One region of the Brevundimonas sp. PWP3-1b1 genome, then DNA from elsewhere that is predicted to be linked to it. Evidence: predicted binding sites of a transcription regulator. Region 1 holds the regulator's gene; the other holds the start of a gene.
The links. The regulator HrcA, encoded in region 1, represses chaperone genes, less so after heat shock. The targets are predictions, from matches to a motif close to GTTAGCANTCNNNNNNNNNGANTGCTAAC.
Positions count from the first base shown of each region.

Region 2: groES (co-chaperone GroES) is a predicted target of HrcA. The motif match lies at 4,820-4,848, and genes of this name have one in related genera.

Region 1 is NZ_JAFCTO010000001.1:514,291-525,090, forward strand. It holds gene rph (ribonuclease PH) at 1-557, opposite strand, end outside; gene hrcA (heat-inducible transcriptional repressor HrcA) at 611-1,705, shown strand; gene grpE (nucleotide exchange factor GrpE) at 1,738-2,331, shown strand; gene ACP69V_RS02495 (S8 family peptidase) at 2,431-4,473, opposite strand; gene ACP69V_RS02500 (dienelactone hydrolase family protein) at 4,753-5,652, opposite strand; gene purH (bifunctional phosphoribosylaminoimidazolecarboxamide formyltransferase/IMP cyclohydrolase) at 5,792-7,396, opposite strand; gene ACP69V_RS02510 (heparinase II/III family protein) at 7,467-9,305, opposite strand; gene rpe (ribulose-phosphate 3-epimerase) at 9,302-9,967, opposite strand; gene ACP69V_RS02520 (RsmB/NOP family class I SAM-dependent RNA methyltransferase) at 10,015-10,800, opposite strand, start outside.
Region 2 is NZ_JAFCTO010000002.1:591,162-601,961, reverse strand. It holds gene recQ (DNA helicase RecQ) at 39-1,934, shown strand; gene ACP69V_RS14840 (hypothetical protein) at 1,941-2,417, opposite strand; gene pgi (glucose-6-phosphate isomerase) at 2,527-4,134, shown strand; gene ACP69V_RS14830 (hypothetical protein) at 4,193-4,618, opposite strand; gene groES (co-chaperone GroES) at 4,921-5,208, shown strand; gene groL (chaperonin GroEL) at 5,262-6,908, shown strand; gene ACP69V_RS14815 (glycosyltransferase family 2 protein) at 7,156-7,884, opposite strand; gene ACP69V_RS14810 (ArnT family glycosyltransferase) at 7,961-9,646, shown strand; gene ACP69V_RS14805 (hydroxymethylglutaryl-CoA lyase) at 9,646-10,560, shown strand; gene ACP69V_RS14800 (hypothetical protein) at 10,645-10,800, shown strand, end outside.

The DNA.
Region 1 (10,800 bases):
TCGGCCTCGGCCTCGGAGTCCTCTTCATAATCCAGGTCAAGAACGGGCACGCCGTTGCAGATGCCGCACGACACGGCCGCCACCTGGTCCAGGATCGGGTCGGACTTCAGCACGCCCTCGTCGCGCAGATAGTTCAGGGCCGAGGCCATGGCGACCCAGGCGCCGGTGATGGAGGCGGTGCGGGTGCCGCCGTCGGCCTGGATCACGTCGCAGTCCAGCACCACCTGGCGCTCGCCCAAGGCCTTCAGATCGACGACGGCGCGCAGGCTACGGCCGATCAGACGCTGGATCTCCTGCGTCCGGCCCGACTGTTTGCCGGCGGCGGCCTCGCGACGGCCGCGGGTATGGGTGGCGCGGGGCAGCATGCCGTATTCCGCCGTGACCCAGCCCTGGCCCTTGCCGCGCATCCAGCCGGGAATGCTCTCCTCGACCGAGGCCGTCACCAGCACCTTGGTGTGGCCGAAGGTGATCAGGCACGAGCCCTCGGCATAGCGGTTGACGCCGGTCTCGATGGTCACGGGACGCAGTTGGTCGTCGGTGCGTTGCGAATGGCGCATTGAGATGAATCCTTGGAAGCGGGGGCTGCGGTGCTTATCCTGAAACCGTGAGCCTGTATGCCCCCAAAACCCCGCCGTTCGATGGCGCCCAGTCTCTTGCAGGGCTGGCGGGGCTGGACGCACGCGCCCGCGACATCTTCCGCCGCATCGTCGAGAGCTATCTGGAGACGGGCGAGCCGGTCGGATCCAGGACCCTGTCGCTGGGCGGCATCGCCCTGTCCCCGGCCTCGATCCGAAACACCATGCAGGACCTGACCCTGGCGGGACTGCTGGCCGCGCCCCACACCTCGGCGGGGCGTATCCCGACGCACGCCGGCCTGCGTCTGTTCGTCGATGGCCTCTTGGAAGTCGGCGACCTGACGAAAGAGGAGCGGCGCGAGATCGACGGGCGACTGGCGGGGCGCGGCCGGAACTTCGAATCCGCGTTGGACGAGGCGTCCAACCTGTTGTCCGGCCTGGCGGGCGGCGCTGGGGTGGTGTCCAGCCCCGTGCGCGATTCCGGGGTCAAGCACGTCGAGTTCGTGGCCCTGGGCGGGGATCAGGCCCTGGCGGTGATCGTCGCCGACGACGGCACGGTCGAGAACCGGATCATGACCTTGTCGGCGGGTGTCACGCCGTCCACCCTGGTCGAGGCCTCCAACTTCCTCAATGCCCGCCTGCGCGGCCGCCCCTTCGCCGACGCCAAGCGCGAGATGACGCACGAGCTGGAAATCGCCCGGCGCGAGCTGGACCAGACCGCCGCCCGCCTGGTCGAGGACGGATTCGCCGCCTGGTCCGGCGGGCCGGACCGCGAGCGCGCCCTGATCGTGCGTGGACGCGCCAACCTGCTGCAGGACGGCGAGGGGCTGGCGGACCTGGAGCGGGTGCGCGTCCTGTTTGACGACCTGGAGCAGAAGGAACAGCTGATCGGCCTGCTGGACGGCGTCGATGCGGCCCAGGGCGTGCGCATTTTCATTGGCGCGGAAACACGGTTGTTTTCACTTTCGGGTTCCGCCGTGATCGCGGCGCCCTATATGAGCGGCCGACAAAGGGTTCTGGGCGCCATCGGCGTCATAGGGCCCGCAAGACTGAACTACGCCCGTGTCATTCCGTTGGTGGACTATACCGCCCGGGTGCTGGGCCGGATGCTGGACGGGAACGACAAGTGAGCGACAAACCCCTTAACGACGAATTCGACGCCCTGGATGCGGCCGAGACCGACGCCGAACACGGCCTGGACGCCCATCCTTCAGATGATCTGACGCCTCTGGACGCCGTCATCGCCGAGCGCGACGAGTGGAAGGACCGCGCCCTGCGCGTCGCCGCCGAGATGGAGAACCTGAAGCGTCGTTCGGAGACGCAGCAGAACGACGCCCGCGCCTTCGCCATCCAGCGCTTCGCCAAGGACCTGCTGGGCGTGTCCGACAATCTGGAACGCGCGCTCATGGCCGCGCCCAAGGACGCCGAGGGCGCCACCGCCGGTCTGGTGACGGGGCTGGAACTGACCCAGAAGGCCCTGCTTCAGGCCTTCGACAGCAATGGCCTGAAGCGTGTCGCGCCGGAAGCCGGCGAGGCCTTCAACCCGCATCTGCACCAGGCGATGATGGAACAGCCGTCGGACACGGTGCCCGGCGGATCGGTGCTCCAGACCATGCAGTCCGGCTTCGAACTGTTCGGCCGCACTGTCCGTCCCGCCATGGTCGTGGTCGCCGCCAAGGGCTCCGGCGCGCAAGCCCAGAACCCCTACGGCGCCGCGCAGGCGCCCGAGGGTCAGGCCTTCGACGGCAAGGCCTGATGTCAGGACGTGAGTGGTGAGGGGTGAGGGGTGAGCTGCGGTGTCTCCGCAAACCGCTCACCTCTTGCTCACGACTCACTATTCACCAGTTACTCCCCCTCAGAACTGACGCCGCCACGCCCCGATCAGGGCGAACTCGGGCTGTGCGTCCACGACATGGCGCGGCTCGCGGCTGGCCACGGCCTGCAACGTCATGCTGGAGCCGTCCCATAGCCTGCGCTCGCCGCCCAGGATGAAGTCGATCTGACGACCGCTGGGCGTCGCCGAGAAGCTGCGCCGCGAATAGGTCAGCGGGTCGAAATATTCGAGCGGCACATCGGCCAGCAACGCCGAGAAGGTCCCGCTCTCGATCCGCAGCGGCTGCGACAGGGTGAAGCTGATCCGGTCGCACAGCATCGTACAGCCGGTCAGCAGGCCCAACCGCCAGTTCGAACTGATCGCCGCCTGATCCATCGACAGGAACCGCCCCTCGATCCGAGTCGATCCCATACCCGCCTCGCCGATCAGCCGCAGACCCGGCCTCAGCGTCCAGTCGCCGCCAAGCGCATAGAAGCTGGTCCGCGACGGCAGGGCGAAGTCCGACCCGCCGGGCAGGAAGGCGCCCAAGGGCCCAAGCCGTTCTTCCAGGGCGCCGACGCTGAACGACAGGCCGCCCTCGGCGCCCCGCCATCCGATCGCCGCCCGGCTATAGGTCGAGGCGTCCTGCTCGACGCGGCGCAGGGGCATGCGGCGATCGCCGCCGCCGCTTTCGGCCGACACGGTCACGGCGCCGAACCGCATCGCACCGCGCACCGCATGGTCGGCCTGGGCCAGGGATGCATACCCATCGCCGGCCGAGCCTTCGAACGGCGACGCCGCCCCGCCCTTGCCCTGCCAGACAGAGAAGTTCATCCGGCCGGTTTCCAGGTCCAGCATCGCCTCCTGGCGCGGTTCGTCGCCCATCCAAGGCGCATCATAGAGGTCGTGACGCGGCGCCACGGGCTCCGGTGTCGCGCTGGGCTGGGCCGCGATCAGGTTCAGCCGTCCGCCGCCCGGCAGAGCAAGGCTGGTGGTGGCGGTGGTGTTCTGTTCGAAGGGCGCGGCCTGATAGGATCGGCTGGGCGCCGTCGGATAGGCCCCGCCCAACTGCACCGCGAACATCCGGTCATAGGCGTCGTACAGCACCGTGTTCAGCGCGCTCTGGCGCAGGAAGGCGTCGCCGAAGGCCGCGCCGACGAAGCTGCCCGGCTCGCTGATGGTGACGATGGAGCTTCCGTCCGCCATCGGCGTGGAGGTCGTCCCGACCGGTCGGAAGGCGCCGGCCATGTCCAGCAGGCCGCGCCCATAGACGATGTCGGTTCCCGGATCGCCCGCATCACGCGCCGTATCGACCAGGATGGCCAAGGCCGCCCGCGCGGTCAGATTGGGGAAGGCCTGCATCAGCAGCGCCAGGGCGCCCGAAACATGCGGCGCCGAAAAGGAGGTGCCGTTGACCCGCCAGCAGGACGTACCTTCGCAGCCGGTGATGACGTCTTCGCCCGGCGCTGAAATATAACCGGCCGCCGTATCGCCCGCCCGGTTCGAGAAGCTGGACATCACATCGGTCGCGCCATGCGAGCCGACCGCGATCACACTGCCGGCGAAGCGCGGATCGATGGCGTAGCGCGCGGGCCAGCCCGGATTGGCCTCGCCGTCGTTGCCCGACGAGGCCACAATCACTGCGCCCGCGTTGACGGCCCGCAACAGCGCCGCCTCGAACGCCGAGCCCAGCCGACCGTCGCCGCCCAGCGACATGTTGATGATCTTGACCCCGTTGGCGACGGCGTAGTCCAGGGCGCGCACCAGGTCCGAACTGCTGAAACAGACGTCGGTGTTCTCGTCCGTGCAGTCCGAGATGTCGGTGCGGATCGACAGGATCGTCGACTGATAGGCCACGCCGATCGTGCCGAAACCGTTAAAGTTCGAGGCGATGACGCCCGACACCCGCGTGCCGTGGCTGCTCGACGCGACATAGGGGGTGTTGCGGCCCAAAACCACGTCGGTCGAGGCGCTGGAGATCCGCCCTTCAAGCTCGGGCAAGGTGTTGGCGATGCCGGAATCGACAACGGCGACGGTGACGCCTGCCCCGGTCGCCCCGGCCTGCCAGCCGACCTGGGCCTTCATATTGGCCAAGCCATAGTTCCGCAGATATTCGCTCGATGTCACCGAGGGCGGCGGGGGCGGTGGTGGCGGAGGAGGAGGAGGGGGTGGCGGAGGGGGCGGTGGAACAGGGGGCGTGATCGTGCCGCCACCGCCGCCACCGCCGCCTCCCCCGCCGCCGCACGCGGCCAGCGGAAGGAACAGCAGGCTCAGGCCCAGAACGACCGCCCCGCGACGCCGCAATCCGTTCATTTCCAACCCTCCACTCAGGCCGCCCTCCGCAGCCTTCACATCAGTAACGCCCTAATTCTTTAACGCTTTATCGAAGGTCGCCAGCAGTTTGGACCAGCCGTCCCTGGCGTCCGTCTCGGAATAGCTGGCGCGGTAATCGGCATGGAAACCGTGCTGGGCGTCGGGATAGACGACGATCTGGCTGCCGGTCTGACCGGCGCGGGCAAGGGCCTCGCGCATCCGCTCGACGCTGGCCAGCGGAATGCCCTGATCCTTGCCGCCATACAGGCCCAGAACCGGCGCCTTGAGGTCGTCGGCGATATCGACCGGCCAGGGCTGACCCGACGAGATCTGCACCGGCGTCGCATCGGCGGCGGGGGCCAGACGGCCGTACCAGGCCACGCCGGCGCCGATGGCGGCGAAGCGAGCCGCCGCCTGCCACACCACCTTGCCGCCCCAGCAATAGCCGGTGATCCCGACCTTGCCGTCCTTGGCCCACGACTGCTGGCTGGCCCACTCCAGCGTCGCCGACAGGTCGCCCATCACCTGCTCATAGTTCGCGGCGCCGACGATCTGCATGATCCGCTGCATGTCCGACAGGGGCGCGGGATCCTCGACCCGGTTGAAGAAGGCGGGCGCGATGGCGGCATAGCCCTGTTTGGCCAGACGGCGGCAGATGTCGCGGATGTACTCGTGGACGCCGAAGATTTCGGACACCACGACGACGACCGGGAACGGCCCGTCGCCCGCAGGCCGCGCTACATAGGCCGGAAGCTGGAACCCGTCCGGCGCAGCATAGGTCACGGTCTCCGTGGCCAGCCCCGCCTCGTCGGTCGTGATCGGCTTGGCCTCCTTGGCCAGGGCTGCGACGGCGTATCCGGAGAACAACAGCCCCCCGAGCGCCCCCAGGCTTCGTCGGCTCAGCTTCAGATCGTCGGCGGTCTGGCCTTCGGGACGGATCAGGACGGTCATCGGCGGGGGCTCCGGTCAGCTGTCAGAGGATCGACAGTGGCCCCGGCCGCTATCCGCGTCCAGTCACGAAGATGCGGAAGGAAGGGCGCTCAAGCAGCGAGCGACCGCGTCGCGAGCGTTAGCGCCCTTCTTCTCAAGATTAATGCCTGAAGACCCGCACCCCGGTGAAGGCCATGGCGATGCCCTTCTCGTCGGCCGCAGCGATGACCTCGGCGTCGCGCATCGATCCGCCGGGCTGGATCACCGCCGTGGCGCCGGCCGCGACCGCTTCCAGCAGGCCGTCGGCGAAGGGGAAGAAGGCTTCGGAGGCGCAGGCGGAACCTTCGGCCAGCGAATGGGTCAGACCCTTGGCCTCGCCGGCTTCCTTGGCGCGGATGGCGGCGATGCGGGCGCTGTCGCGGCGGTTCATCTGGCCGGCGCCGATGCCGGCGGTCTGGCCGTCCTTGGCGTAGACGATGGCGTTGGACTTGACGTGTTTGGCCACGGTGAAGGCGAACAGCATGTCCTGGATCTCGGTCGGCGTCGGCTGGCGCTTGGTGACGATCTTCAGGTCCGACGGCTTGATCAGCGAACGGTCGCGAGATTGGACCAGGAAGCCGCCAGCGACCGAACGGAAGACCTCGCCCGGCCCATGCGGATCCGGCAGGCCGTCGGTGATCAGCAGGCGCAGGTTCTTCTTCGAAGCAAAGACGGCCTTGGCCTCGTCATCAGCGCCGGGGGCGATGACCACCTCGGTGAAGATGCCGGTGATGGCGCGGGCGTCGTCGCCGTTCAGCGGCCGGTTGACCGCGATCACGCCGCCGAAGGCCGAGACGGCGTCGCATTCCAGCGCGCGGGCATAGGCTTCCGACAGGTCCTTGCCGACCGCCACGCCGCAGGGGTTGGCGTGTTTGACGATGACCACGGCCGGGGCCTCGAACTCGGCGACCAGCTCATAGGCGGCGTCGGCGTCGGCGATATTGTTGTAGCCCAGTTCCTTGCCCTGGATCTGGGTCGCATGGGCCACGCCGGGACGCGCCTCGCCAGTGCGATAGAAGGCCCCGGTCTGGTGCGGATTCTCGCCGTAGCGCAGGGTCTGGGCCAGAGACCCGGCGATGGATTTACGCGCCGGCGCTGCGTCCTCAACCTGCTGGGCGAACCAGCCGGAGACGGCGGCGTCATAGGCGGCGGTGCGGGCGAAGGCGCGGGCGGCCAGGCGCTTGCGCAGGGCCAGATCGGTCGACCCCTCGGCCTTCAGCGTCTCCAGAATCAGGCCAATGCTCTCGCCATCGACGGCGACGGCGACATAGCCGTGGTTCTTGGAGCCCGAACGGATCATGGCCGGGCCGCCGATGTCGATATTCTCGACCGCCGCCTCGAACGAACCGCCCGCCGCGACGGTGGATTCGAACGGATAGAGGTCGATCCAGACGATATCGATGGCGCCGATGCCGTGGTCGGTCATGGCCTTAGCGTGGTCGGCTGCGTCGCGCACGCCCAGCAGGCCGCCGTGGACCACAGGGTGCAGGGTCTTGACCCGACCATCCATCATTTCGGGGAAGCCGGTCAGATCGGCCACGTCCTTGACCGGCAGGCCCAGTTTTTCGATGGCCGCGCGCGTACCGCCGGTCGAGACCAATTCGACGCCCAGGTCATGCAGGGTGCGGGCGGCGTCTTCCAGCCCGGCCTTGTCGGACAGGGAGATCAGGGCGCGTTGCGGCTTCACCTGATCGGGCGCGGGCGGAAAGTCGGGAGCGGCGGGCATGAGGCGGCGTCCGTGAGGCTGGGGGAGGATGGCGCGCCCTCTAGACCCAAACCGGCGTCACGTCACCCTTCTACGTCGGATCGCCGCTCGCGCCGGCCGGGCTCAGCTTCCAGCGGATTTTGCTCTCGCTGTCGGTCCGGGCCGAACCGCGCACCACGATCTGCAAGCTGCGGCGCGTCAGGCCGGCGTCGATATGAACGCTGGGCTCGATGGCCACGTCGGGACCGTCGGTCCTGAACCACCAGCCCCGGCCCGAGGCGCCGCGCAGCAGGATCGAGCGGCGGTCGCGCGCCAGCGAGGCCTGAACCCCTGGTTCCAAATGGAAACGGATGGCGTAGGGGGCCGCGATCTGGCGCACCATCTCCTTGCGGCCCGGCGTCGGGAACAGCTTCTCCTCGGCCCGCAGCTCGTCCAGCCGCTGGTCGAGATACAGCCGCCGCTGATGGTTCAGGCCGAACAGCTCGTTCCAGCCGTCGTGCTCCATCTCCAGCCAGACGGCGCCGTCGCCGTCGCGCAGGTCCGTCGTCACATGGATCGGCGGTCCGACCAGGCGCGGGCCCAGCAGATCGCCCTTCCAGCCGCCCAGCGGCTCGTTCAGCGACCGCTCGCCCAGGGTCAGGGTCGAATGGGCGGGCGTCAGCCGCAAAGCCTGGCGATCGGTCGAGGCCGGAGTCCAGCCCGAGCCGGTGACCAGTCGGTCCTTGCCGCAGGCGATCTCCAGCGCCATCGGCTGGGCGCAGGCGGCCGCGCCCCAGGCCCCGCGGGCCGGCGGGGCCGCATCCGCCATTATGGTCAGCAGCGGGCTGGCGATGCGCGTCAGGCCGGCGACCGTGCCGGCGGGCGAATGGGCGGCATCGCCCTTGGCCGGGGCGGCCTCGTCGTCATGGGCGCGGGCCGCCGCGACCCGTTCGGCGCTGGAGGGTCCGCCGCCCTGGAAGCTGGCCAGACGGCCGTCGGGCAGGGTCAGAAGGCGCAAGCCCTGCGTCAGCCGGGCGATGGCGGCCGAAACGCCGTCCGGCGTCGGCTCGGACAGTTGCGACAGGGCGTCGTCCAGCGTCAGCAGGTCGAGCAGAAGCTCCAGCCCCGCCTCGGGACTGCGTGTGGCATGACCGCCGTCGTCCTGGACCGTGGCCTTCAAGGCGCCGTCCAGCCGCCCCAGCGCGCGACGACGCAAGGCCTGCCCCGGCGCACCGGCCAGGACGCAGCCGCCGATCGCCGCCGCCGTCAGTCGTTCCGCCCGGCTGGCCAGCCCGCCGGGCGGACGCAGCAGCTGACGCGTCTGACGCGCCAGGCTGTCGGCCAGCTTCAAACGCTCGGCCTCGGTCGCGACGGCGCCCATCCGACGCGCGCCGCACGCCAGATTGACCACCCGCCGCCCCAGGATTTCCGGCCCCCAGGCGAAGGGCGACCAGCGGGCGAAGGCGTCGGCCCAGGCCAGGGTCAAACGTAACGCCTCGCGCGCGCCCCGCTCTCCTTGGGCCATCAATCCCGGCAGCCAGGCGAAGGCGTGAAGTTCGACGGCGAACGGCCGCGAGGGGCTGGGCCGGTTCCACGGATCAGACGCCGGCTCGACCTCCATCGAGGCCCCCGCCAGCATGAAGCGTCCGGCCAGGACATTGCGACCCGGCGCCGGATCATGGGGGCGGAAGTCGCGCGGCGTGGCGGCGAAGGCCGTCACCTTGCCGCCGCCCAAGGTCAGTCCATAGCCGGGCAGGCCATAGAGCTCGATCCACAGCTGTCGCGTCGCCACCCGCCCGGCGATGGCGGGCCACAGGCCGGGCCCCGCATTCGTATCGCCCGAGCGTACCGGCGTGCGCACCGGAGCGCCGGGCAGGCCGGGGATCTGGCCCGAGGCGACGTCCAGCGTGGTTTCCGGCCCGCGCGGGGCGAAGGGGCCGAGCGGGCTCACGCGGCTGCCGGGGCGGCTTTCAGGGCGGCGATATTGGTCGCGTAATCGCCCTTGAACACAAACGACCCGGCGACCAGAGCATCGGCCCCGGCGGCGACGCAGGCCCCGGCGTTGGCCGAGGTCACGCCGCCGTCCACCTGCAGGTGCGCCGCCGAACCGGCCCGGTCCAGAATGGCCCGCGCGCCGGCGATCTTGCGCAGCGAACTGTCGATGAACTTCTGGCCGCCAAAGCCTGGATTGACCGACATGATCAGCACCAGATCGACCAGATCGACGACCTCTTCCAGAATCGACAGCGGCGTCGCCGGATTGAACACCACGCCCGCCTTGGCGCCCAGCTGGCGGATGCGGCCCAGGGTGCGGTGCAGGTGCGGCCCGCTCTCGGGATGGACGGTCAGGACATCGGCGCCGGCTTCGCGGAACGCCTCCAGCCACGGATCGACCGGCGCGACCATCAGGTGCACGTCGAACGGCAGGCGCGTATGCGGCCGGATCGCCTTCACGATGTCGGGGCCCAGGGTGATGTTCGGCACGAAATGCCCGTCCATCACATCGACGTGGATCCAGTCGGCGCCCGCCGCCTCCAGCGCGCGGACTTCTTCACCCAGCCGCGCAAAATCGCTGGCGAGGATCGACGGACAGATCAGAGGAGTAACGGCCATGGCCTTCCGGATAAGGCGGGTTGCGGGCGGGAGCAAGGCGCTCCCGCTCAGGAAACCCGTTCCAACCTGGCAGCGAAGAAGCCGTCGAGGCCGCCGTGTTCGGCCCACATGGAGGGCAGGATGCGCAGCCAGCCTTCGGGGGTCAGGGCCTCTGGCGGCGCGCCCAGGGCGGCCGGGTCGGCGGCGACGGTGCGGAAGGCAGGGTTGCGGCGCAGGAAGGCGATGATCTGGGTCTCGCCCTCCTCGCGCTCCAGCGAGCAGGTGCAATAGACCATCCGGCCGCCCGGCTTGACCCGTTCGGCGGCGACGTCGAGCAGGCGATGCTGGACGTCGGCCAGCTTCGCCACTTCAGCGGGCTTGGTGGCGCGCAGGACTTCCGGATTGCGGCGGAAGGTGCCGGTGGCGGTGCAAGGGGCGTCCAGCAGGACGGCGTCGAAGGTGCGGGCGTCCTCCCAGTCCTCGGCGGGGACGGCGATCACCTCGGCGGTCAGGCCAGTGCGTTCCAGGTTCTGGGTCAGGCGTTTCAGGCGTGGGGCCGAACGGTCCAGGGCGACGACGGACGCGCCGGCGGCGGCCAGTTGGAGGGTCTTGCCGCCCGGCGCGGCGCACATGTCCAGAGCGGTCTCGCCCGGTTTCACGTCCAGCAGGCGACCGGGCACGGCGGCGGCGGCGTCCTGAACCCACCAGTCGCCGTCGTCGAAGCCGGGCCAGGACGCGACATCGCCCCGACGGCCGGTGCGAACGGTTCCGCCGGCCAGAGCTTCACCCTCCACTGCAGCGGCCACGGCGGCGGGATCGACGCCGGGCTTCAGGCTGAGATCGGTCGCAGGCTC
Region 2 (10,800 bases), on a different contig from region 1:
GACTTCGCATATGGGAACAAAGAGTGCACAGCTTAAGGATGCCGGCCACGCAGCCCCAGTTCTCCTCGACCGATACGCCTGACCTGAACGACGCGCGGGCCCTGCTGTCGCGCGTCTGGGGACACGCCGATTTCCGGGGCATGCAGGGGCAGGTGGTCGAGCAGATCCTGTCCGGCGGCGACGTGCTGGCCGTCCTTCCGACTGGCGGCGGCAAGAGCGTCTGCTATCAGATTCCCGCCATCCTGCGCCCCGGCCTGGGCCTGGTTGTCTCGCCGTTGATCGCCCTGATGACCGACCAGGTCGAGGCGTTGAAGCAACAGGGCGTCGCCGCCGCACGTCTCGATTCCGGCGTCTCGATGGACGACCGTTCGGCGATTTGGGCGGCGGCCCGCTCCGGCGATCTGGACCTGCTCTACGTCTCGCCCGAAGGCCTCGCGGCCGGGGCCATGATGGATCGTCTGGCCGAACTGCCCTTGAGCCTCATCGCCATCGACGAAGCCCACTGCGTCTCGCAATGGGGCCACGACTTCCGCCCCGACTATCGCAACCTGGGTCTGCTGGCCGAGCGCTTCCCCCATGTGCCGCGCATCGCCGTGACCGCCACGGCCGACGCCCGCACCCGCGACGACATCCTACGCTCGCTGCGACTGGAACAGGCCAAGGTCTTCGTCGACAGTTTCGCCCGTCCGAACCTCCAACTCTCGGCCGAGCGCAAGGAGAGCGCCTCGCGGGCCAAGACCGACGCCCGCGTCATCGAACTGGTGCGCGAGCGGCGCGGCAAGCCGGGCGTCGTCTATTGCGGCAGCCGCGACGGCTGTGACCGCGTGGCCCAGGCGCTGCGCGACGCCGGGACCAACGCCATCGCCTATCACGCCGGCATGGACAACAAGGAGCGGGACCGTCGCCTGGAGCGGTTTTTAGCCGAGGAGGGCGCCGTCATGGTCGCCACCATCGCCTTCGGCATGGGCGTCGATAAGGCCGACGTGCGCTTCGTCATCCACGCCGATCCGCCGGGCAGCCTGGAGGCCTATTGGCAGGAGATCGGCCGGGGCGGCCGCGATGGCGAACCGGCCGAGGGCATCACCCTGTACGGCCCGTCCGACATCGCCTGGGCCCTGCGCCGGCTGGACAGCCGTCCGATGGCCGAGGAGGTCAAACAGGTCCAGGTGCGCAAGGCGCGCCAGCTGTTCGCCATGCTGGACGGCGCCGTCTGTCGCGCCCAGGCCGTGCGCCGCTATTTCGGCGAGACCGATGCGGAGCCCTGCGGCGTCTGCGACATCTGCGGCGACCCGCCCCAGCTTTATGACGCGACCGTCCCGGCCCAGAAGGCGCTGGCGGCGGTGCAGAGGCTGGGCGGCCGGTTCGGCCGGGGCCGGATCGTCGATCACCTGACCGGCCGGACCAAGGCGGTCCAGCCGTGGGAGCAACAGCTGTCGACCTGGGGCATAGGCGCCGACATCTCGCCCAACGGCTGGCGCGACATCGTCGATCACCTGCTGTTCGAAGGCCTGCTGGTCGAGGATCCGAACGACGGCAAGCCCCTGGTCGGCCTGGGCGACGGCGAGGCGGTGCGCGCCGTCTACAAGGCCGAACGCAAGATCGAGGTTCGCCGCGTGCCCGCCGGCTTCGACGCCGGCACCCGCTCGGGCAATCCGCGCAATCGCCGCGACCGCACCGGCGAGGGCCGTAACGCCGCGCTGGAGACCATGGACGCCGACGTCCGCGCCCGGTTCGAGGCCCTGCGCGCTTGGCGCCGCGACCGCGCCTCCGAACAGCATGTCCCGCCCTATGTCATCTTCCAGGACAAGACCCTGCTGGAAATCGCCCAGGCGGAACCGGGCGACCTGAACAGCCTCGGCGCCATATCCGGCGTCGGCCAGTCCAAGCTGGATCGCTACGGCAAGGGCGTTCTGGAGACGCTGAACGCCCTCTAGACGGCGTCAGACTTCCGGCTGCGGCGGGGCTGTGATGACTTCGACGTTGTCGTTCAGCAGATAGGACAGTTCCGACAGGGCTGTGGCGCGTTCGGCCGGGTTGGCGGCGGCCTGAACGGCCTGGACCTTCTTGGGCATGTCCTCGGAGATGCCGCGCAGGATGCATTTCAGGTCGCCGTCGGTGCCGCGTTCCTTCAGGATCAGGTGACCCTGCATGTCGAGCGCGGCCAGCTGTTCGGCCTGGGCCTTGAAGCCGGTGAAGGCCTGGCTGGTGAAGAAGGCGGCGTCGTCGGCGGCCTTGGCGGCGGCCCAGCCGTCGACCATGGCCTTCAGGCTGGTCGAGCGCGAGATGATGTCGGCGAACAGGGGCTCGCCCGCCACAGAGATCGGCGCGCCGACGGCGGCCGGCGGCTGATCGGCCGCCAAGGCGACGGCGGGATTGGACATCGCCAGGGCGATCGAAAGCGCGAGGCCGCAAGACATGGGGATGACTTCCTGTTTCACCGTCCGCTAGGACGTTGAACCTAAATACCGCCGACCCGTAAACGAGTGTTTACCCTCTCCAACGCCCACATCATCGACCGAGGACGCCATGAGCCGCGACGACGCCTGGAAGACATTCGATCGCACCGCCGTCGAGGCGGGCCAGACCCGGATCGCGGATCAGTTCGCCGCCGATCCTGATCGGCTGGCGCGGATGTCGGTCGAGGCGGCGGGGCTTTATCTGGACCTGTCGAAACAGAGCTGGACGAAAGCCGCCTTCGACGCCTGCCTGGATCTGGCCCGTGCGTCGGATGTCGAGGCAAGACGCGCCGCCCTGTTCGCCGGCGAGGCCGTCAACCTGACCGAGGGGCGTGCGGTGCTGCACCCCGCCCTGCGCGCCGCGCCGGGCGCCGACTTCCATGCCTTGGGCGAACCGGTATCGGCCGAGGTGGACGCCGTTCGGGCGGACATGAAAGCCTATGCCGACGCCGTGCGCTCGGGCGCCGAGGCGGGGGCCACGGGCAAAAAGTTCGAGGCCATCGTCCACGTCGGCATCGGCGGGTCGGACCTGGGGCCGCGCGTGGTCTGGGATGCGCTGCGTCCTCTGGACCCGGCCATCGACCTGAGGTTCGTCGCCAATATCGATCCGCGCGACATGGCAGAGGCCCTGACCGGCCTGAACCCCGAGACCACCCTGGTCGTGGTCGTGTCCAAGACCTTCACCACCCAGGAAACCCTGGCCAACGCCGAGGCGGCCAAGGCCTGGCTGGCCGCCTCCCTGCCGGGCGAAGGAATGACCAAACACTTCATCGGGGTGACGGCCGCGCCGGACAAGGCGGCGGCCTTCGGCTGCGGCCGCACCTTCGCCTTCAGGGACTGGGTCGGCGGTCGGTATTCGCTGTGGTCGGCGGTCAGCCTGTCGTGCGGCATCGCCCTGGGCTGGGACGCCTTCGAAGCCATGCTGGCGGGCGCCGCCGCTATGGATAATCATTTCGTCTCGGCTCCGCTTGAGCAGAACGCCCCGATCCTTCTGGCACTGGCCCAGGTGTTCAACGTCGACGGCCTGAACCGGCCCGCCCGCACCGTGGCCCCCTACGCCCATGCCCTGCGCCGCTTGCCGTCCTTCCTGCAGCAGCTGGAGATGGAGTCGAACGGCAAGCGGGTGCATCGCGACGGAACCCCCGTCACGCGCCAGACCTGCCCGGTGGTGTTCGGCGAGCCGGGCACCAACGGCCAGCACGCCTTCTTCCAGCAGATTCACCAGGGACCGCAGATCGTCCCCGCAGAGTTCGTGATCGTCGCCAAGACCCACGCCGACGCGCCGGAATCGCCCCTTTGGTCGAATGCGCTCGCTCAGGGTCAGGCCCTGATGCTGGGCAAGACGACCGAGGCGGCCAAGGCGGAAGGCCTGGCCCAGGGCCTGTCGGAAGAGGAAGCGACCCGTCTGGCGCCCCACCGCACCTTCACCGGAAACCGCCCCTCGACCGCCATCCTGATGGACCGTCTGACGCCCGAGACCCTGGGCGCGCTTCTGGCGCTTTATGAGCACAAGACCTTCGTCGAGGGTGTGATCTGGGACATCAACAGCTTCGACCAATGGGGCGTCGAACTGGGCAAGGTGCTGGCCAAGGCGATCCTGAAGGACGTGGACGCCGGGGGGTCGTCTGCAGACCTGGATCCGTCCACGGCGGCCCTGATGACGCGGCTGATGGGCTGACGAAGAAAGGGCCCGGCCTTGCGGCCGAGCCCTTCATTGTCTTCAGATCGTCGCGCGATTACCAGCGGCGGTCGTGGCGGTAATCCCGGCGATCGTCGCGGCGGTCATAGCGTTGCTCGCGGCGATAATCGCGGTAGTCGCGGCGCTGTTCGTAGCGCGAGTCCCGGCTGTTGATGCCGTGTTCACGCTCCCAGTGGCCCTGGTTCCGGTAGCACTGGCCGCCGCGATAATATTCGCAGCCCGAACCACGGTTCGAAGAGGCCACGGCGCCGATGGCCGCCCCGCCCAGGGCGCCGCCGGCGATGTAGCGACCGTCGCCGTTGCCGTAGATGGCGCCGGCCAGACCGCCGACGGCGGCGCCGATCAGGGCGTTGCGGCCGGTGTCGTCGCGATCACGCGATTGGGCCGAGGCCGGGGCGGCCATCAGGCTCATGGCGACGACCGGGGCGGCGACGGCGGCGGTGATCTTCAGCAACTTGGACATGATCGTCTCCTTTTATTTTCGGGCCGGTTCGGCGTTTCCGACAAGGGAAATGCATCCAGCGTTGAAACGGTTCTGCCAGCCCCCGCTTGAACAGCCCCGGAGCCCGTCATTCATTTTCGGTTCATTTGTCGCGGATGTTTCGCAGACGGCCGGCGATGGCGCGCTTGACGCTGGCCCCTGCTCTGACTACCTCCCGGTCGCGTTAGCACTCTCACCGGTCGGCTGCCAAAACGGTGATCGAAGAGAGGCTGACCCACCGTTTTCAAGTCGCCCCCGTCCGGGGGTACATAAGGAGAGAACCGATGGCGTTTCGTCCGCTCGGCGACCGCGTGCTGGTTAAGCGCGTTGAAGAAGAATCCAAGACCAAGGGCGGGATCATCATCCCCGACACCGCCAAGGAAAAGCCGCAGGAAGGCGAAGTCGTCTCCGTCGGCCCCGGCGTTCGTGACGAATCCGGCAAGGTCAACGCCCTGGAACTGAAGGCCGGCGACCGCATCCTGTTCGGCAAGTGGTCGGGCACGGAAGTGAAGATCGACGGCGACGACCTGATCATCATGAAGGAATCCGACGTCCTGGGCGTGCTGTCCTAAGCACCCGACGTTCGCGTTTCTTCAATCAATCCATCTAGATAGGAGCTGCCCGCATGGCCGCTAAAATCGTACATTTCAACACTGACGCGCGCGACAAGATGCTGCGCGGCGTCAACGTGCTCGCCAACGCCGTCAAGGTGACGCTCGGTCCCAAGGGCCGCAACGTCGTGATCCAGAAGTCCTTCGGCGCCCCGCGCTCGACCAAGGACGGCGTGTCGGTCGCCAAAGAGATCGAGCTGGAAGACGCCTTCGAGAACATGGGCGCCCAGATGATCCGCGAAGTCGCTTCGAAGACGAACGACAAGGCGGGTGACGGCACCACCACCGCGACCGTCCTGGCTCAGGCCATCGTGCAAGAAGGCCTCAAGGCCGTCGCCGCCGGCATGAACCCGATGGATCTGAAGCGCGGCATCGACAAGGCTGTCACGCTGGTTCTGCAAGAGATCAAGGACAAGTCCAAGCCGGTCTCGAACAACTCGGAAATCGCCCAGGTCGGCACGATCTCGGCCAACGGCGACAGCGAAATCGGTGAACTGATCGCCCAGGCCATGGCCAAGGTCGGCAACGAAGGCGTCATCACCGTCGAGGAAGCCAAGACCGCCGACACCACCGTCGACGTCGTCGAAGGCATGCAGTTCGACCGCGGCTACCTGTCGCCCTACTTCATCACCAACGCCGACAAGATGGAGGTTCAACTCGAAGAGCCGCTCATCCTGCTGTTCGAGAAGAAGCTGACCTCGCTGCAAGCCATGCTGCCGATCCTGGAAGCCGTGGTGCAGTCGGGCCGTCCGCTGCTGATCATCGCCGAGGACATCGAGGGCGAAGCCCTGGCGACCCTGGTCGTCAACAAGCTGCGTGGCGGCCTGCGCGTCGCCGCCGTCAAGGCTCCGGGCTTCGGTGATCGCCGCAAGGCCATGCTGGAAGACCTCGCCATCCTGACGGGCGGCCAGGTCATCTCGGAAGACCTGGGCATCAAGCTTGAGAGCGTCACCATCGACATGCTCGGCAAGGCCAAGAAGGTCACCATCACCAAGGACGACACCACCATCGTCGAAGGCGTCGGCGAGAAGGATGCGATCGAAGCCCGCGTGGCCCAGATCAAGCGCCAGATCGAAGACACCACCTCCGACTACGACAAGGAAAAGCTGCAGGAACGTCTGGCCAAGCTGGCCGGCGGCGTCGCGGTTCTCCGCGTCGGCGGTTCGACCGAAGTCGAAGTGAAGGAAAAGAAGGACCGCGTCGACGACGCCCTCAACGCCACGCGCGCCGCGGCTGACGAAGGCATCGTTCCGGGCGGCGGCATTGCTCTGCTGAAGGCCTCCAAGATCCTGGCCGACGTCAAGGGCGACAACGCCGACCAGAACGCCGGCATCGCGATCATCCGTCGCGCCCTGCAGGCTCCGATCCGTCAGATCGCCGAAAACTCCGGCGTCGAAGGCTCGATCGTGGTCGGCAAGGTTCTGGAAAACGAAGACGCCTCGTTCGGCTTCAACGCCCAGACCGAAGAATATGGCGACCTGGTCAAGATGGGCGTCATCGACCCCGCCAAGGTCGTTCGCACAGCCCTGCAAGACGCCGCTTCGGTGGCCGGCATCCTGATCACCACGGAAGCCGCTGTCGCCGACGCCCCCAAGAAGGGCGGCTCCGGCGGCGCCCCTGACATGGGTGGAATGGGCGGCATGGGCGGCATGGACTTCTAAGTCCAAGCCATCCGACGCTGCAATGCAGAAGGGCGGGACCGCAAGGTCCCGCCCTTTTTGTTTGGCTCACCTCCCTGTTCGCGAAGGCGAACGGGGAGGACAGGCGATCGCGTCAGCGAGGGCCAGGAGGGGGCGACCGGGTGTCAGAAGCCGGCGGGGTCATCACCCCAGTCCGAGTCGCCCCCTCCTGATCGCTACGCGATCTGTCCTCCCCATCGGCCTTGGCCGATGGGGAGGTGAAGTTTTCTCAAAACTCCGAGATCGCGCCGGGCCGGCGCGAGCGGGTCTTCAGCCACATGACGCCCAGCAGGTCCGAGAAGGACGCCCGCAGCCGGCCCCAGTTGGTGTATTTCGAGCGGCCGACCTCGCGGTGGCGGTGGTCCACGTCGAGGTACTGGTTCCTGAACCCCTCGCGGATCATCAGGGCTGGCAGGTAGCGGTGGATGTGATCGAAGTAGGGCAGGCGCAAGAAGACATCGCGGCGGAAGGCCTTCAGGCCGCAGCCGGTGTCGTCGGCGTCGTCGCCCAGCAGTTTGCGGCGGATGCGGTTGGCCCAGATCGAGGCCTGGCGCTTGGCTTCGGTGTCCTGACGCTTGGCGCGACGGCCGCCGACCAGGCCGACGTCGGCGGGGGCGGCCAGCAGGGCGTCGACCAGGCGGGGCGCATCGGCGGGCGGGTTCTGGCCGTCGCCGTCCATCGTCACCACGATGGACGCGCGGGCGGCGAGGACGCCGGTGCGGACTGCGCGGCTTTGCCCGGCGTTGGTCCCGTGGGCCAGGACGCGCAGGGCCGGCAGTTCGGCCATGGCGGCTTTCAGCTCGGCCAGGGTGGCGTCCCTGGAGGCGTCGTCCACGAAGATCATCTCGTAGGATCGTCCGTCGAAGGCGGCGGCGATCTCGCGCGCCAGGGGCACGGCGGCGCCGGCCTCGTCATGGACGGGAACGACGACGGAAATCTCGGGTGTCTCGACGGTCATCGCCGCTCCATAGAGGATAACGACGGCTTAGGGGAGACGGCTGACGACGGCGCGGTCGCCGTGTAAGGAGTCTGGAATGAAGACTTTTGATCTGGATGGCCGCATCGCCGGCTGGCGAGGGCCGCTCCTCGCGGCCCTGCTGACGCTGATCGCGGGCTTGCCCGGCCTGTTGCTGCTGCCGCCGCTGGACCGCGACGAGAGCCGCTTCGCCCAGGCCACGTCCCAGATGCTGGAAAGCGGCGACTATGTCGACATCCGCTATCAGGACGAGCCGCGCTGGAAGAAGCCGGTCGGCATCTACTGGATGCAGGCCGTCGCCGTCGGCCTGACCTCGGACGTCGAGGACCGCGAGATTGCGCCCTATCGCATCCCGTCGTTGCTGGGGGCGATGCTGGCGGCCTGGGCCGTGGCCTGGGCCGGGTCGGCCATGCTGGGCGGCCGGGTCGGCTTCTTCGGCGGGGCCATCATGGGGGCCACCTTCCTGCTGTCGACCGAGGCGGGGATCGCCAAGACCGACGCCATGCTGTGTGGGGCGACGACCCTGGCCATGGCGGCGCTGGCGCGCATCTATATGGCGACGAAGGCCGGCGAACGACCGATCCGGCTGCACAAGCTGCTGTTCTGGATCGGCATCGGGCTGTCGATCCTGATCAAGGGACCGATCGGGTTTCTGGTCATCGCCCTGGCCATCATCGCCCTGTCGATCTGGGACCGGAACGTGAAATGGCTCTATCGCCTCGGCTGGGGCTGGGGGTTGCCGCTGGTCGCCCTGATGGTCGGGCCGTGGGCCATCGCCATCACCATCGCCACCGACGGAGGTTTCTGGCGCGAGGCCATCGGCGGCGACCTGGCGCCCAAGATCGCCGGCGCGCACGAAAGCCATTCGGGCTTCCCCGGCATGTATCTGCTGCTGGCGCCCCTGCTGTTCTTCCCCTCGACCCTGCTGCTCCCCGCCGCCGTCTCGACCGGCTGGAGCCGGCGGGCCGAGCCGGCGATTCGGTTCCTGGTCTGCTGGCTGGTTCCCGGCTGGCTGATGTTCGAACTGGCCCCGACCAAGCTGTGGCACTACACCCTGCCGACCTTCGGGGCGCTGGCCCTGCTGGCCGCCGCCGCCCTGGCGCGGCCGATCGGCAAGGTCTCGCGCATCACCGGCGCGGCTCTGGCGGCCTTCGCCGGCCTGCTGATCATCGGCATCACCGTCTATGGGCTGACGGTCTATGGCACCTCGACGGCCCAGACCTGGGCCGCCCTGACCGTGGTCACGACCCTGGCGGCGGCGGCCATGGGCGGCTTCCTTTTGTTGAACCGGGCGCCGGTCGCGGCCCTGGTCGCCTCGCTGGCCTTCGGCATCGTGGCGCACGGGGCGCTGGCGGGCACGATCCGGCAGCTGCGCCCCCTGGCCATCGCCCCCCAGCTGGAGAAGACGCTGGAGGCGGCCGATCTGCACCCGCGACAGGGTCGCACCCCCGGCCCGGTCGCCATCACCACCTTCCATGAGCCCAGCTTCGTCTTCCTGACCGGACGCGACACCGATCTGACGGACGCCGAGGGCGCCGCCCGCGCCCTGGCCGAGGGCCGACCGGCCATCGTCGAGGCGCGCGACGCCGACGCCTTCCGCGCCGCCGCCGGGCGGCTGGGCGTGTCGGGCCGCGCCGTGGGCGTGGTGCGCGGCTACAACTACTCTGGCGGGGACGAGATGAACCTGACCGTCTATGCGCCGCCGCCCAGAAACGGGTCCGGCGGCGGCGCAGGGGGTTCGTGATGGGCCGCTTTATCCAGATCGTCGAGGTCGGTCCGCGCGACGGCTTGCAGAACGAAAAGGCCGTTCTGGAGCCCGCCGTCCGAGCCGATCTGGTGCGACGGCTGGAAGGGGCGGGGGCGAAACGGATCGAGGCCGTCTCCTTCGTCCATTCCAAATATGTGCCGCAGATGGCCGGCGCCGAAGAGGTGATGGCCGCCCTGCCGCGCGAGCCGGGACGCAGCCGCATCGGCCTGGTCCTGAACGGCAAGGGCTATGACCGGGCGCTGGCGACCGGGGTGGACGAGGTCAATGTCTCGCTCGCCGCCACCGATGGCTTCGGCCTGAAGAACCAGGGGCTGGCGGTGAAGGACCAACTGGCCATGCTGGGCGAGATCGTCGCGCGGCGGCACAATGCGGAGGCGTCAGAGGGCGCGCCGTCGCTGTCGGCCATGATCTCCTGCGTCTGGGGCTGTCCGTTCGACGGCGAGGTCTCGGTGGATCAGGTCGCGGACATGGTCGGGGCCATTGCCGAACTGGGCGTGGGCGAGATCGGCCTGGCCGACACCATCGGCGCGGGCGATCCCTGGGCGGTGACGCGAAAAGTCGAGGCGGCGAAGAAGGTCGCGCCGCACGCGACCCTGCGCCTGCATTTCCACGACACCCGAAACACCGGCCTGGCCAACGCCTATGCCGGGGTCGAGGCCGGGATCGACGTGCTGGACGCCTCGGTCGGCGGCATCGGCGGCTGTCCGTTTGCGCCGGGCGCCACGGGCAATATCGCCACCGAGGACCTGGTCTATATGCTGGCGCGCGGCGGGTTCGAGACGGGCTACGATCTAGACGCCCTGATCGCCACGGCGCGCTGGATCGGCGAGGCCATCGGTCGGCCGGCGCCGTCGGCGCTCAGCCGTGCGGGCGGTTTCCCCAAGGACTGAGCCAGCGATGGCGGGCGACGAAGAACGGCGCTATTCATGATGAACAAGCGTGGCCGTGAGGTCGGACGCGAAGAGGGACCGACCATGCTGATCGCCATTCCGCTGCTGCTGATCCCCGTGGTGCTCTACAATATCGTGGTGCTGTTCGGCGGATCGGGCGGCGGCGCGGTCGTTCAGGCGGACGCCTTGCTGCGCGATCCTCTGTTCTCGATCACCATGACTTCGGGCGCGCAGTGGACG